DNA from 2 places in the Vibrio sp. 11986-1-5 genome. Region 2 is predicted to be linked to the other one. Evidence: riboswitches for the same ligand, from Rfam matches in the RefSeq annotation. Region 2 holds a riboswitch; the other holds the start of a gene.
The links. Region 2 has a riboswitch for thiamine pyrophosphate ahead of thiC (phosphomethylpyrimidine synthase ThiC). Riboswitches for the same ligand answer to the same signal wherever they lie in the genome.
Positions count from the first base shown of each region.

Region 1: another riboswitch for thiamine pyrophosphate. It lies ahead of thiD (bifunctional hydroxymethylpyrimidine kinase/phosphomethylpyrimidine kinase); the one in region 2 lies ahead of thiC (phosphomethylpyrimidine synthase ThiC).

Region 1 covers NZ_CAWNVW010000022.1:34,413-40,040, reverse strand. Annotated here, with positions in the region: gene AACS00_RS06070 (LacI family DNA-binding transcriptional regulator) at 1-676, opposite strand, end outside; gene AACS00_RS06065 (sucrose-specific PTS transporter subunit IIBC) at 990-2,447, shown strand; TPP riboswitch at 2,909-3,006, shown strand; gene thiD (bifunctional hydroxymethylpyrimidine kinase/phosphomethylpyrimidine kinase) at 3,115-3,999, shown strand; gene AACS00_RS06055 (6-phospho-beta-glucosidase) at 4,066-5,499, shown strand.
Region 2 covers NZ_CAWNVW010000054.1:144,782-150,409, forward strand. Annotated here, with positions in the region: gene AACS00_RS16670 (thiazole synthase) at 1-48, opposite strand, end outside; gene thiS (sulfur carrier protein ThiS) at 51-257, opposite strand; gene AACS00_RS16680 (HesA/MoeB/ThiF family protein) at 254-1,057, opposite strand; gene AACS00_RS16685 (thiamine phosphate synthase) at 1,044-2,354, opposite strand; gene thiC (phosphomethylpyrimidine synthase ThiC) at 2,358-4,292, opposite strand; TPP riboswitch at 4,402-4,500, opposite strand; gene AACS00_RS16695 (voltage-gated chloride channel family protein) at 4,561-5,628, opposite strand, start outside.

The DNA.
Region 1 (5,628 bases), on a different contig from region 2:
ACCGATAGCCAGACTCAATCGAAAAATCGCCTCGTGCATGAAACAATAACTGACGTTGATGAAGGGCTAATGACTGCTCAAGCCCTTGCGAACGAAGGACATCTACCGCCACATCATCACTTTGCACACCAATAAAGCCAATATGCTGACACCCAGCGGCAACTAATCGGTTACCAGCTTCAAAGCCAACACGTAAATCATCATGCACGACACTCGGAATATTGTATAAAGAGCCATCCTGACCCACTAAAACGACCGGAACCACCGATTGCTGAATAGCTTGAACTAAGCTTTGATCAAGGTGAGTCGCATAGAAGATGATTCCCTCTACCCGCTTCTGATTAAAAATTTGTATATATTCTAATTCTTTAGCATGAATTTGATGAGTGTTAGCCAGCAACACATGCTTGCCTGCTTGTTCAAAAATGGCGGTCAAACCATCAACACCTTGCGCGGTAGCATGAGAAGAAACTCGAGGCACAATCACGCCAATTAAATTGGTCTTTTGTGATTTAAGATCTTTAGCGACCTGATTGACCATATAACCACATTCAGCAACAGCTTTTAACACCTTGATTTTTGTAGATTCTTTTACACCGTACTCGTCATTCATCACTCTTGACACGGTCGATTTGGATACCCCAGCCAAACGAGCTACATCATGCAAACTTGCCATTTTTTCTTATTCCATCATTACATTGGGATTGATTGCAAAATCACTGCGCTATTATCGCTTTTATTACGTGATTCTGCCTTTGTTTTATTCATTATCACGGTAGATTTTGGCGATCCTATTCACAGATTTATTGATTTCCTTTTGACCTCTAGCCAATTGTTGATGATCATTACACTTGCAAACGTTCCCAATAAATAAAACATAACGATTGAAACTACGCACTACCCAAACAACTTGAAATTACAGACAAATAACATCGCCGTCGCTTCAAGTCGTAAGGGATACCTATTATTCACAATAACCGGGGTGAGTTATGAACTATCCAGTCATAGCAAAACAACTTATTGAGCTGTTGGGTGGCAAAGCCAACATTCAAGCACTCGCACACTGTGCCACTCGACTTCGCTTAGCGATCAATGATGAATCACTGATTGACGAAAAAGCCATTGAAGATCTCGATGGTGTAAAAGGTCGATTTAAAGTCGCAGGTCAGTACCAAATTATTTTCGGTTCAGGCATTGTTAACCAAGTTTATGCTGAAATGGCCAAGTTGACGGGCCTTGCTGAGATGTCCACCAATGATGTGGCTTCAGCTGGTGCACAAAAGCAGAATATTGTCCAACGTGCAGTGAAAGGCTTATCGGATATTTTCGTTCCCATCATCCCAGCGATTGTCGCGGGCGGTTTATTAATGGGTCTTTATAACCTATTAACGGCACAAGGTTTATTTATTGAAGGGCAATCATTGATTGATGCCAATCCTGGGCTTGCTGATTTAGCGAGTATGATCAATACCTTCGCCAACGCCCCTTTTGTTTATTTACCGGTTTTATTGGCTTTTTCTGCCTCACGTAAATTTGGCGGTAATCCTTTCCTTGGTGCAGCTTTAGGCATGCTCATGGTTCACCCTGATCTTCTCAATGGCTGGGGATTTGGTAGCGCTTCATTAACTGGTGATATTCCTACTTGGAATATTTTAGGCTTAGAAATCCAAAAAGTCGGCTATCAGGGCTCGGTATTGCCCGTCTTAGTCGCTACCTTTATTCTGGCTAAAGTAGAAAATGGGTTAAGAAAAATCATCCCTTCGGTACTTGATAACCTATTAACGCCAATGCTAGCCATTTTTATCACTGGTTTTCTGACCTTTACTGTCGTCGGTCCTTTAACTCGTGATGTCGGATTCCTGTTAGGCGATGGCTTAAACTGGATGTATGAATCAGCGGGCTTTATCGGTGGCGCATTATTTGGCTTCGTCTATGCACCATTTGTAATCACAGGCATGCACCATAGCTTTATTGCCATTGAAACTCAGTTGCTTGCTGATATCGCTATCACCGGTGGTACGTTTATTTTCCCTATCGCAGCCATGTCTAATGTGGCGCAAGGTGCTGCTGCTTTAGCCGTAGGATTAACCACCAAAGAGACTAAAATGAAAGGGATAGCGGTCCCCTCTGGCGTCACCGCGTTATTAGGTATTACTGAACCAGCGATGTTCGGGGTTAATTTAAAACTGCGTTATCCGTTTATCGCAGCGATTTGTGGAGCCGCTATCGCCAGTGCCTTTATTACTTTATTTACCGTAAAAGCACACGCTTTAGGCGCAGCGGGTTTACCGGGGATTATCTCCATCAGTCCTGATAAAATTGGCTACTACGTGGTCGGTATGGTCATCGCCTTTGTTGCGTCATTTGCTCTCACCTTGTTGCTCGGTATGCGTGAAAAAACAAAACTCTCCCCAAACAACTTGGAGTTGCAGGTAGGCGACAAGTGAGTTCATCCCCATGAGCATAGGCAAACTATGTGATTGGGGTGAACGAACGTAGTCAACACCGCTGCAGCTTCAAGTAGCAAGGGGATAGGTGCTCGCGCTAACGCGTAAGGTATCCCCCTTAACTGCAAAAAAGATTAAGACGCTTGAAATACCCAAGCGACAAATAGAGAACAGTTAATCTTACGCTTTGCCCACTCTTTGAGTGGGCATTTTTATTTATCCCGCAGGGACTGATTGGATTGATTGTTATTTTAATGCTTGCTATAACCAAACAACTTGAAGTTGCAGGTAGGCGGCAAGTGAGCGAATCCCCATGAGCATAGGCAAACTATGTGATTGGGGTGAACGAACGTAGCCAACACCGCTGCTGCTTCAAGTAGGAAGGGTATATAACACCCGTTAACACTTACACACTACTTAATGTGGCAGATAGACAGCAACATTAAGTAAGCAAATTTGCACCCATATAGTCGGGGAGCCTTAAGGCTGAGATCGCATCGCGAGACCCGTTGAACCTGATTCAGTTAGCACTGACGTAGGGAACTATTAACACCAATAACGATGTTACTTACAAAGACAACGGGGCGCACACTCGATTGCTCTTAGGTGACATTGACCATTTTGGTCCCATTGGTCAGTTCCTATGCGTCATCTGTAGGAGCCTGTCATGACCAACACTTTATCTGCTCTTTCACCCATCCCAATCGTATTAACCATTGCTGGCTCAGATAGCGGCGGCGGTGCAGGGATCCAAGCCGATATCAAGGCCATTTCCGCCACTGGTAGCTATGCTTGCAGCGCTATCACCGCCATCACCTCACAAAATACCCTTGGGGTAACAGCAATTTTACCGATTGCCATTGAACACATTGCCAATCAACTGGATGCGATTTTTAGTGACTTTACCGTGGCAGCGGTAAAAATTGGTATGCTGGCTGACAGCCAAATTATCCATATCGTCGCTGAAAAACTCCGTCACTATCAACCCAATATTATTGTGATTGATCCTGTGATGGTCGCCACAAGCGGTGATGCATTACTTGCCGATCAAGCCGTCAACGACTTAAAGCAGCAGTTATTACCACTAGCCACGGTTATCACGCCTAACTTACCTGAAGCTGCGGTATTAACTGGCTGTCCGATACCAAAACACGACCAGCAACTTGATGAGATCATCGCAGCATTACAGACTTTGCCAAGCCAAGCGGTACTGCTTAAAGGAGGCCACTTTACGGCATCAGCAAATAGTCACGATTGGCTGATCTGCGGCTCGCGGGTAACGTGTTTTTCAGGGCGAAGAATCCACACCAGCAATACTCATGGTACAGGTTGTACCCTTTCGGCGGCGCTTGCTTCTTACCTCGCGCAAGGCTTAAGCCTTGAGCAAGCCGTAACGCGAGCAAAACATTATATCTCGCAAGCCATCTTACATGCTGACCAGTTGCACGTAGGTAAAGGCCATGGGCCAGTACATCATTTCTATGCGCTTCACAGCAAAAATGGTATCGATAATAAAAAATTGGAACCGGTTACAGAAACCGGTTCCAATTAAGTAAAAAACGATCTAGACTAGCCAAAGATTAAGCCTATTTCTGGTAAAATTATTAAGGGGTAACCTATGACACAGTACAGTTTTCCGAAAGATTTTCTCTGGGGCGGCGCAGTAGCGGCTCACCAAGTAGAAGGTGGCTGGAACAAAGACGGTAAAGGCGTGAGTGTGGTTGATGTGCTTACTAAAGGGGCTCATGAAGTACCTCGAGTGATCACCGATAGCGTAGAATCCGATCAGTTTTATCCTAACCATGAAGCGATTGATTTTTATGGACGTTATAAAGAGGATATCGCGCTATTTGCTGAGATGGGCTTTAAATGCTTTCGCACATCGATTGCTTGGACACGAATTTTTCCGAACGGCGATGAAGCCACACCTAACGAAGCTGGGCTGCAATTTTATGATGATCTGTTTGATGAGCTATTGAAATACGGCATTGAACCCGTCATCACCCTCTCGCATTTCGAAATGCCGAATCACTTAGTGAAACAGTATGGCAGTTGGGCGAATCGCCAAGTGATCGACTTTTTTGTGAAATTTAGCCAGACCGTGATGGAACGCTATCAACACAAAGTTAAATACTGGATCACTTTTAATGAAATCAATAATCAGCGTAACTGGAAGCTGCCGATTTGGGGATATTGTAACTCAGGGATGATCTACACCGATTACCCAAACCCTGAACAGATGATGTATCAAGTGCTGCACCATCAATTTGTTGCCAGTGCACAAGTGGTCAAATTAGGCCATCAAATAAACCCTGATTTTAAAATCGGTAGCATGATCCACATCATGCCTCTCTACCCTGCCACTTGTCGTCCAGAAGACGTATTACTCGCACAAGAGCTCATGCGCGAAAAGTATCTATTTAGTGATGTTCAAGTGCGTGGCTACTACCCAAGTTATCTGATTAAAGAATGGCAACGTAAAAATATCCAAATCGATATTGCCCCTGGGGATGAGCAAATTTTACGTGAAGGCTGCGCTGATTACCTCGCGATCAGCTACTACATGACCAATATTGTCTCAACCCAGAAAGAGGAAGGACAAACCACCTCCTTATTTGAAAATAGCCGTCTCAATCCATATCTACCTGCTTCTGATTGGGGTTGGCAAATCGATCCCGACGGTTTACGTGTTGCCCTATCTGAACTGTATGAGCGTTACCAAAAGCCGATTTTTATTGTCGAAAATGGCCTTGGCGCGATTGATGAAGTACAAGCGGATGGTTCAATTAATGATGATTATCGAATTAACTATCTCAGCGAGCACATCAAAGCGGTGGCTACCGCCATTAACTACGATGGTGTTGACGTGATGGGCTACACGCCTTGGGGCTGTATTGATTGCGTGTCGTTTACCACTGGTGAATACAAGAAACGTTATGGTTTCATCTATGTCGATAAGCACGATGACGGTACGGGAACCATGGCGCGCTCGAAGAAGAAAAGCTTTTACTGGTATCAGCAAGTGATTGCCAGTAACGGACAAATTATTTAATTACATCTATACCCAAACAACTTGGAGTTGCAGGTAGGCGGCAAGTGAGTAAGTCCCCATGAGCATAAATAGACTATGTGATTGGGGCGAACGAACGTAGCCAACACCCCTGCAGCTTCAAGTCGGAAG
Region 2 (5,628 bases):
GCCAGTTAATAATCGTGATTGAAACTGAGTTCCTGCAATAGTTAACATCATTAACCTCCTGCGATGACTTGAAATACGGCAATCGTGTCACCGTCGTTAACTCTGGTTTGCTCCCATAAACCTTGGGGAATAATGCCATCGTTCAGTGCAAATACACTGCCCACGGTGGGTAACTGTAATTGCTGTTGTAATTCAGCAATGGTGATCGGATGTGCTAATTGCTGCACCTGTTGATTGATGGTGACATTGATAGTCATTGGGCAATCTCCGCTTGGTGAAAATGATCAGGACAAGATGACGTTGCAGTTGAAGATGCTGAATTACACACCGGACAGTGAGGATCAGCCGCTAGTCGCCATTGCTGCCAACTTAACTTGTGTCCATCAAAATAGTGCAGCTGTTGAAATTGAACCGGGCCAATATCGAGCAAGATTTGTAAGCTCATTAAGGCCTGTAGATTACCTATCATGCCGACGACCGGTCCAACGACCCCACTGTCACGACAATTGCGCGCTGAAAGATGTTCGGCCACTAAACAACGATAGCAAGCGGTATGTGGCTGGCGAAAATCAAACGCGATACATTGACCTTGCCAACCAATCGCTGAACCAGAAATCAGTACAGCACCATGCTGGCAACAAACTTGGTTTATCGCAAAGCGCGTGACACTATTATCACTACAGTCGACAACAATATCTGCCATCGGTACTTCTAAATTTAATAGCGCCTCATCCATCCGCCGATTGACGCAACGGATGCGTACTTCAGGGTTTAAGCGCTGTAGAGATTGCTGTAAAGCAGAGACTTTCGACATTCCTACTTGTTCAGTGTGAAAAGCAATTTGTCGAGATAAGTTAGAAACTTCCACCGTATCATCATCGGCAAGGATCAGTTGGCCAACCCCAGCAGCAGCAAGATATTGGCCAACCGCATTGCCTAAACCGCCACAACCGATAATCAACACCTTGCTCGCGAGCAAGGTGGCTTGCCCTTGCTCAGCAATATCAGGCAAACAAATCTGACGTTGATAACGTAAAAATTGCTTATCCGTTAACATCGGCCACCTCCTGAGTTGATAGCTTTTGCTCCTGCGGCTTACTGGCTAGTTCAGCTTGGAGATGCTTAACTGCGGCGTGTACATCATCGGCCTCAGTAATGGCACGAACGACGGCAGCACTGGCAACGCCACATTCGACCACTGATCGAATATTGGTTACATCAATGCCACCGATCGCGACCGTTGGTAACACTCCCCTGAAGGCTATCGCTTGCTCCATCGATAGCTTGTGATCGCTAGCGGGTGCTGAAGATAAATAGTGGCTACCACTATCTACTAACTGCTGGTATAGCGCCAAACGTACCAACCCCTGAGGACGTGAAGGCATTTGCTTGGTTGTGGTAGGAAAGATATGCCCTAATGCGATATAACTTGGCCTAATTTTTAACGCGGTGAGTAATTCAAAGTAACCATGGGTTGATAGCCCTAGATGAATGTTAGCCTTAGCTAAAGCATGAAGATCGGCTGTTTGTAGATCTTCTTGGCCTAAGTGAACGCCAAATGCACCGTGTTTAAGTGCTAATCGCCAATAATCATTAATAAAGACTTGAGCTTGATATTGACGGCCCAATTCAATCGCACGAACAATTTGCTGTTCTAAATCCGTTTGCTGAGGATTTTTTATCCGTAGCTGAAGTGTATTTATGCCGAGCTTAAGCAAGGTTTCTACCCAAGCGATATTATCCACCACCGAATAAAGACCTAAACTCTGTTTAGCCAGTGAAGGAAAACTGAACGCTACCGTTTGTTCAGTTACCTCGCTCAAGCAAGACTGCACCGTTGGGAAATACACATACTCCTTTGGCCATGTTTCACGTGAAACATTCAGCGCTGCCCGAGCAAGACATAAGGCATCTTCAAGGGGAAACTCTAAACACAGTGCCGCTACCAACCACGCTAAATGATGCCAAGCCTGAGCTGGAGATAACGTCGCCCCCGATAGGAACCTTAATTCACCATCGGTGTGACGCCAAATATCCCTTTGCTGACCTTTATAGGTAGCGCCAATCAGCAAGGTAGCTGGGCTTAGGTTATCAATATCACTATCGCTCGTACTCGACTGATAGCCAATGGCAATAGCTGACAAGTTTTGCCGTGATGGTTCTGAGCCTGAGAAAGAAGGAAAGAGATCCGTCAGCAACGAGTAACGATGCTGACCAAGCAGCTGTATCGATTGGGTTGGACTAACGCCCAACTCAATCGATTCGATCGCAAAACCTTGCTGCTTAGCAAGTAGTAAGACTTGCTGAACGGCTCCCGTTAACTCAATACAATGAGCAGGGATGAATAGTTTCACGCTTTATTCCTTCGCTGTCACCGCTGGATGATACAACTGTGAACCGGAGGCACGAAACTCTTGCGATTTTTGCTGCATGCCTTGTAAAGGACTTTCCAGCATAGTGACCGAAATAGCCTGATCCGCTGCCACTTGCTGTGCATCGTTAGCATACTCTCTCACTTCTTGAGAGATCTTCATCGAGCAAAATTTGGGACCACACATTGAACAGAAATGAGCAACTTTGCCAGATTCTTGCGGTAAGGTTTCGTCATGAAAAGCTTTAGCAGTTACCGGATCAAGCGACAGATTGAATTGATCTTGCCAACGAAATTCAAAACGCGCCTTGGATAACGCATTATCCCTCACCTGAGCACCGGGATGGCCCTTAGCTAAATCCGCCGCATGAGCCGCCAACTTATAGGTGATTAAGCCGGTTTTTACGTCTTCTTTATTCGGTAATCCTAAGTGCTCTTTAGGCGTCACATAGCACAACATGGCACAACCAAACCAACCTATCATCGCCGCACCAATTCCTGACGTGATGTGATCATAACCCGGTGCAATATCCGTGGTTAAAGGACCTAAGGTATAAAAAGGCGCTTCATGACAATGCTTAAGTTGCTCGTCCATATTGGCTTTAATCATATGCATGGGTACATGCCCAGGCCCTTCGATCATCACCTGAACATCATACTCCCAAGCAATTTTAGTCAGTTCACCAAGGGTTCTTAATTCGGCAAATTGCGCCTCATCATTCGCATCGGCAATCGAGCCAGGGCGTAAGCCGTCACCAAGTGATAAAGAAATATCATATTGGGCACAGATCTCGCAAATCTCACGAAAATGGGTGTATAAGAAATTTTCTTGGTGATGAGCAAGGCACCATTTAGCAATGATAGAGCCTCCGCGCGAAACAATTCCCGTAACACGTTTTGCGGTCATCGGTACATAACGTAACAGCACGCCAGCATGAATGGTAAAATAATCGACCCCTTGTTCCGCCTGCTCTAACAAGGTATCGCGCATCACCTGCCAGGTCAGATTTTCAGCAACCCCGTTAACCTTTTCTAACGCTTGATACATAGGAACCGTGCCTATAGGTACTGGGCTATTACGTAAAATCCACTCCCGAGTTTCATGAATGTTACGTCCAGTGGATAAATCCATTACCGTATCTGCCCCCCAACGAGTGGCCCAGACCAACTTCTCCACCTCTTCTTCAATAGAAGAGCTCACTGAAGAATTACCAATATTCGCGTTCACTTTGACTAAAAAGTTACGGCCGATAATCATAGGTTCAGATTCAGGATGATTGATATTACAAGGAATGATCGCTCGTCCAGCCGCAACCTCTTGACGGACAAATTCAGCGCTAATTTCAGCAGGTAAATGAGCACCAAAGTTTTCACCTGGATGCTGATGATTAAGCTGCTGATCTTGATACTCTCGCCGGCCCATATTTTCACGTAAGGCGATAAACTCCATCTCAGGAGTAATGATGCCTTGTCTGGCATAATGTAACTGAGTGACTCGTCTACCCGCTTTAGCTCGTCGAATGTCAGGTAACTGACCATATCTCAGCTCATCGAGAGTTTCATCGGCTAAACGCTGACGAGCAAACTCTGAACTCATCACCGGTAGCGTTTTGGTATCACCACGCTCTGCAATCCATGAATCACGCAGCTTAGGTAAGCCATGCTTTAAATTGATCGTATAATTTGGATCGGTATACACACCTGAGGTGTCATAAACAGGGATCGGTTGATTTGCTGAATAGATCGGTGCTTGTTTAGTGCCACCAATCAAGCTGTCAGCCAAAGTAATTTCGCGCATTGGTACGCGAATATCTGGTTGAGAGCCTTGAATATAAATCTTGTTAGAATTTGGATAAGGTTGAACTGAAAGTGAATCAATAAACTGTTTTGCTTCCAGTCTCGCTTGTTTACGAATCGACATAGCATTTTCCTGTGTTATTCATTAGGGATAATGCTTGACGGAAAGATGCGACAAGAGGGGATCAACAGATTAATGGTGTATATAGATAGGACTAATGATAAGGCACCATAAATTGTCTTCTCTTGTTCCCTTCGCAGGTATTAGCCTGATCAGGTTCAACGGATCCCGAATAAACGGTCTCAGCCATATGGCACTCCGACAAGTGAAAACTAGCATACAAGATTATATGAATTTATCAATCTCGATAGACTCGTAAAATAGTTAACAGTTATTGCTTGTTCTTTTTACTCGCCATCGCTTGGCCAACGGTTTGGTCTAGTTTGGCTGGTTGATACGGAGAAATGCGTTTAGCCACCGCAATACGTTGTGAGCCATAAATACCACTATGACCACTGGCGTAATAGGCAATGAAGCAGACTAAAGCAAAGTAAATAAGATGATCGGCCCCAAACAATTCAACCCCCATAATGATGCAAGCTAGAGGAGTATTGGCGGCGGCAGCAAACACCGCTAAGAAACCTAGCGCAGCGAATAGCTCAACCGGTGCCCCCATTAGCCATGCAAGGAAATTACCTAATGTGGCTCCAATAAAGAATAAGGGAGTAACTTCGCCACCTTTAAAGCCAGCGGCTAGAGTAATAGCCGTCAAAATCAACTTCAACATCCAGCTATTCCATTCAGCGCCACCGGCCTCAAAGGCAGAAGTGATACTCACTCCTCCTTCGCGTATAGGATAAACACCAATGCCAATATAGTCATAGTTACCAATTAACTTAGCGATAGCAACGACTAACAAACCGCCACAGAACACGATCAAATATGGATTGCGTGACCAACGGATAAACAAAGCTTTCAAGCCTGATGTTAATTCACTAAACAGCAAACCCGCTAAGCCAAATATCACACCAGCAATCAATATCTTGCCAGTTAAAATAAAATCAATCGATATAGGATGCTCAAATAAACTATTGAACTGGGCAAAGCCGATATTGTAATGCGTATGATGAGCCCCTACCGCACTGCATACCACGTCCGCTAAAACCGCGGCAATCAATGCCGGTAGTAGTGCTTGATATTTAATTCTACCGACTGACAATACTTCTACTGCAAAAATGGCTCCGGCAATCGGGGTCCCAAACACCGAGCCAAATCCCGCGGCAATTCCTGCTACCAAGATGGAGCGGTGATCAGATTCATCCAGTTTAAACACGCGACTAAACCAAGCCGATACCGCACCACCAATTTGCACCGCTGTACCTTCCCGTCCCGCAGAGCCACCAAATAAATGGGTAACCACTGTAGCGACAAGTACAAAAACACTCATTCGAAAAGGAAT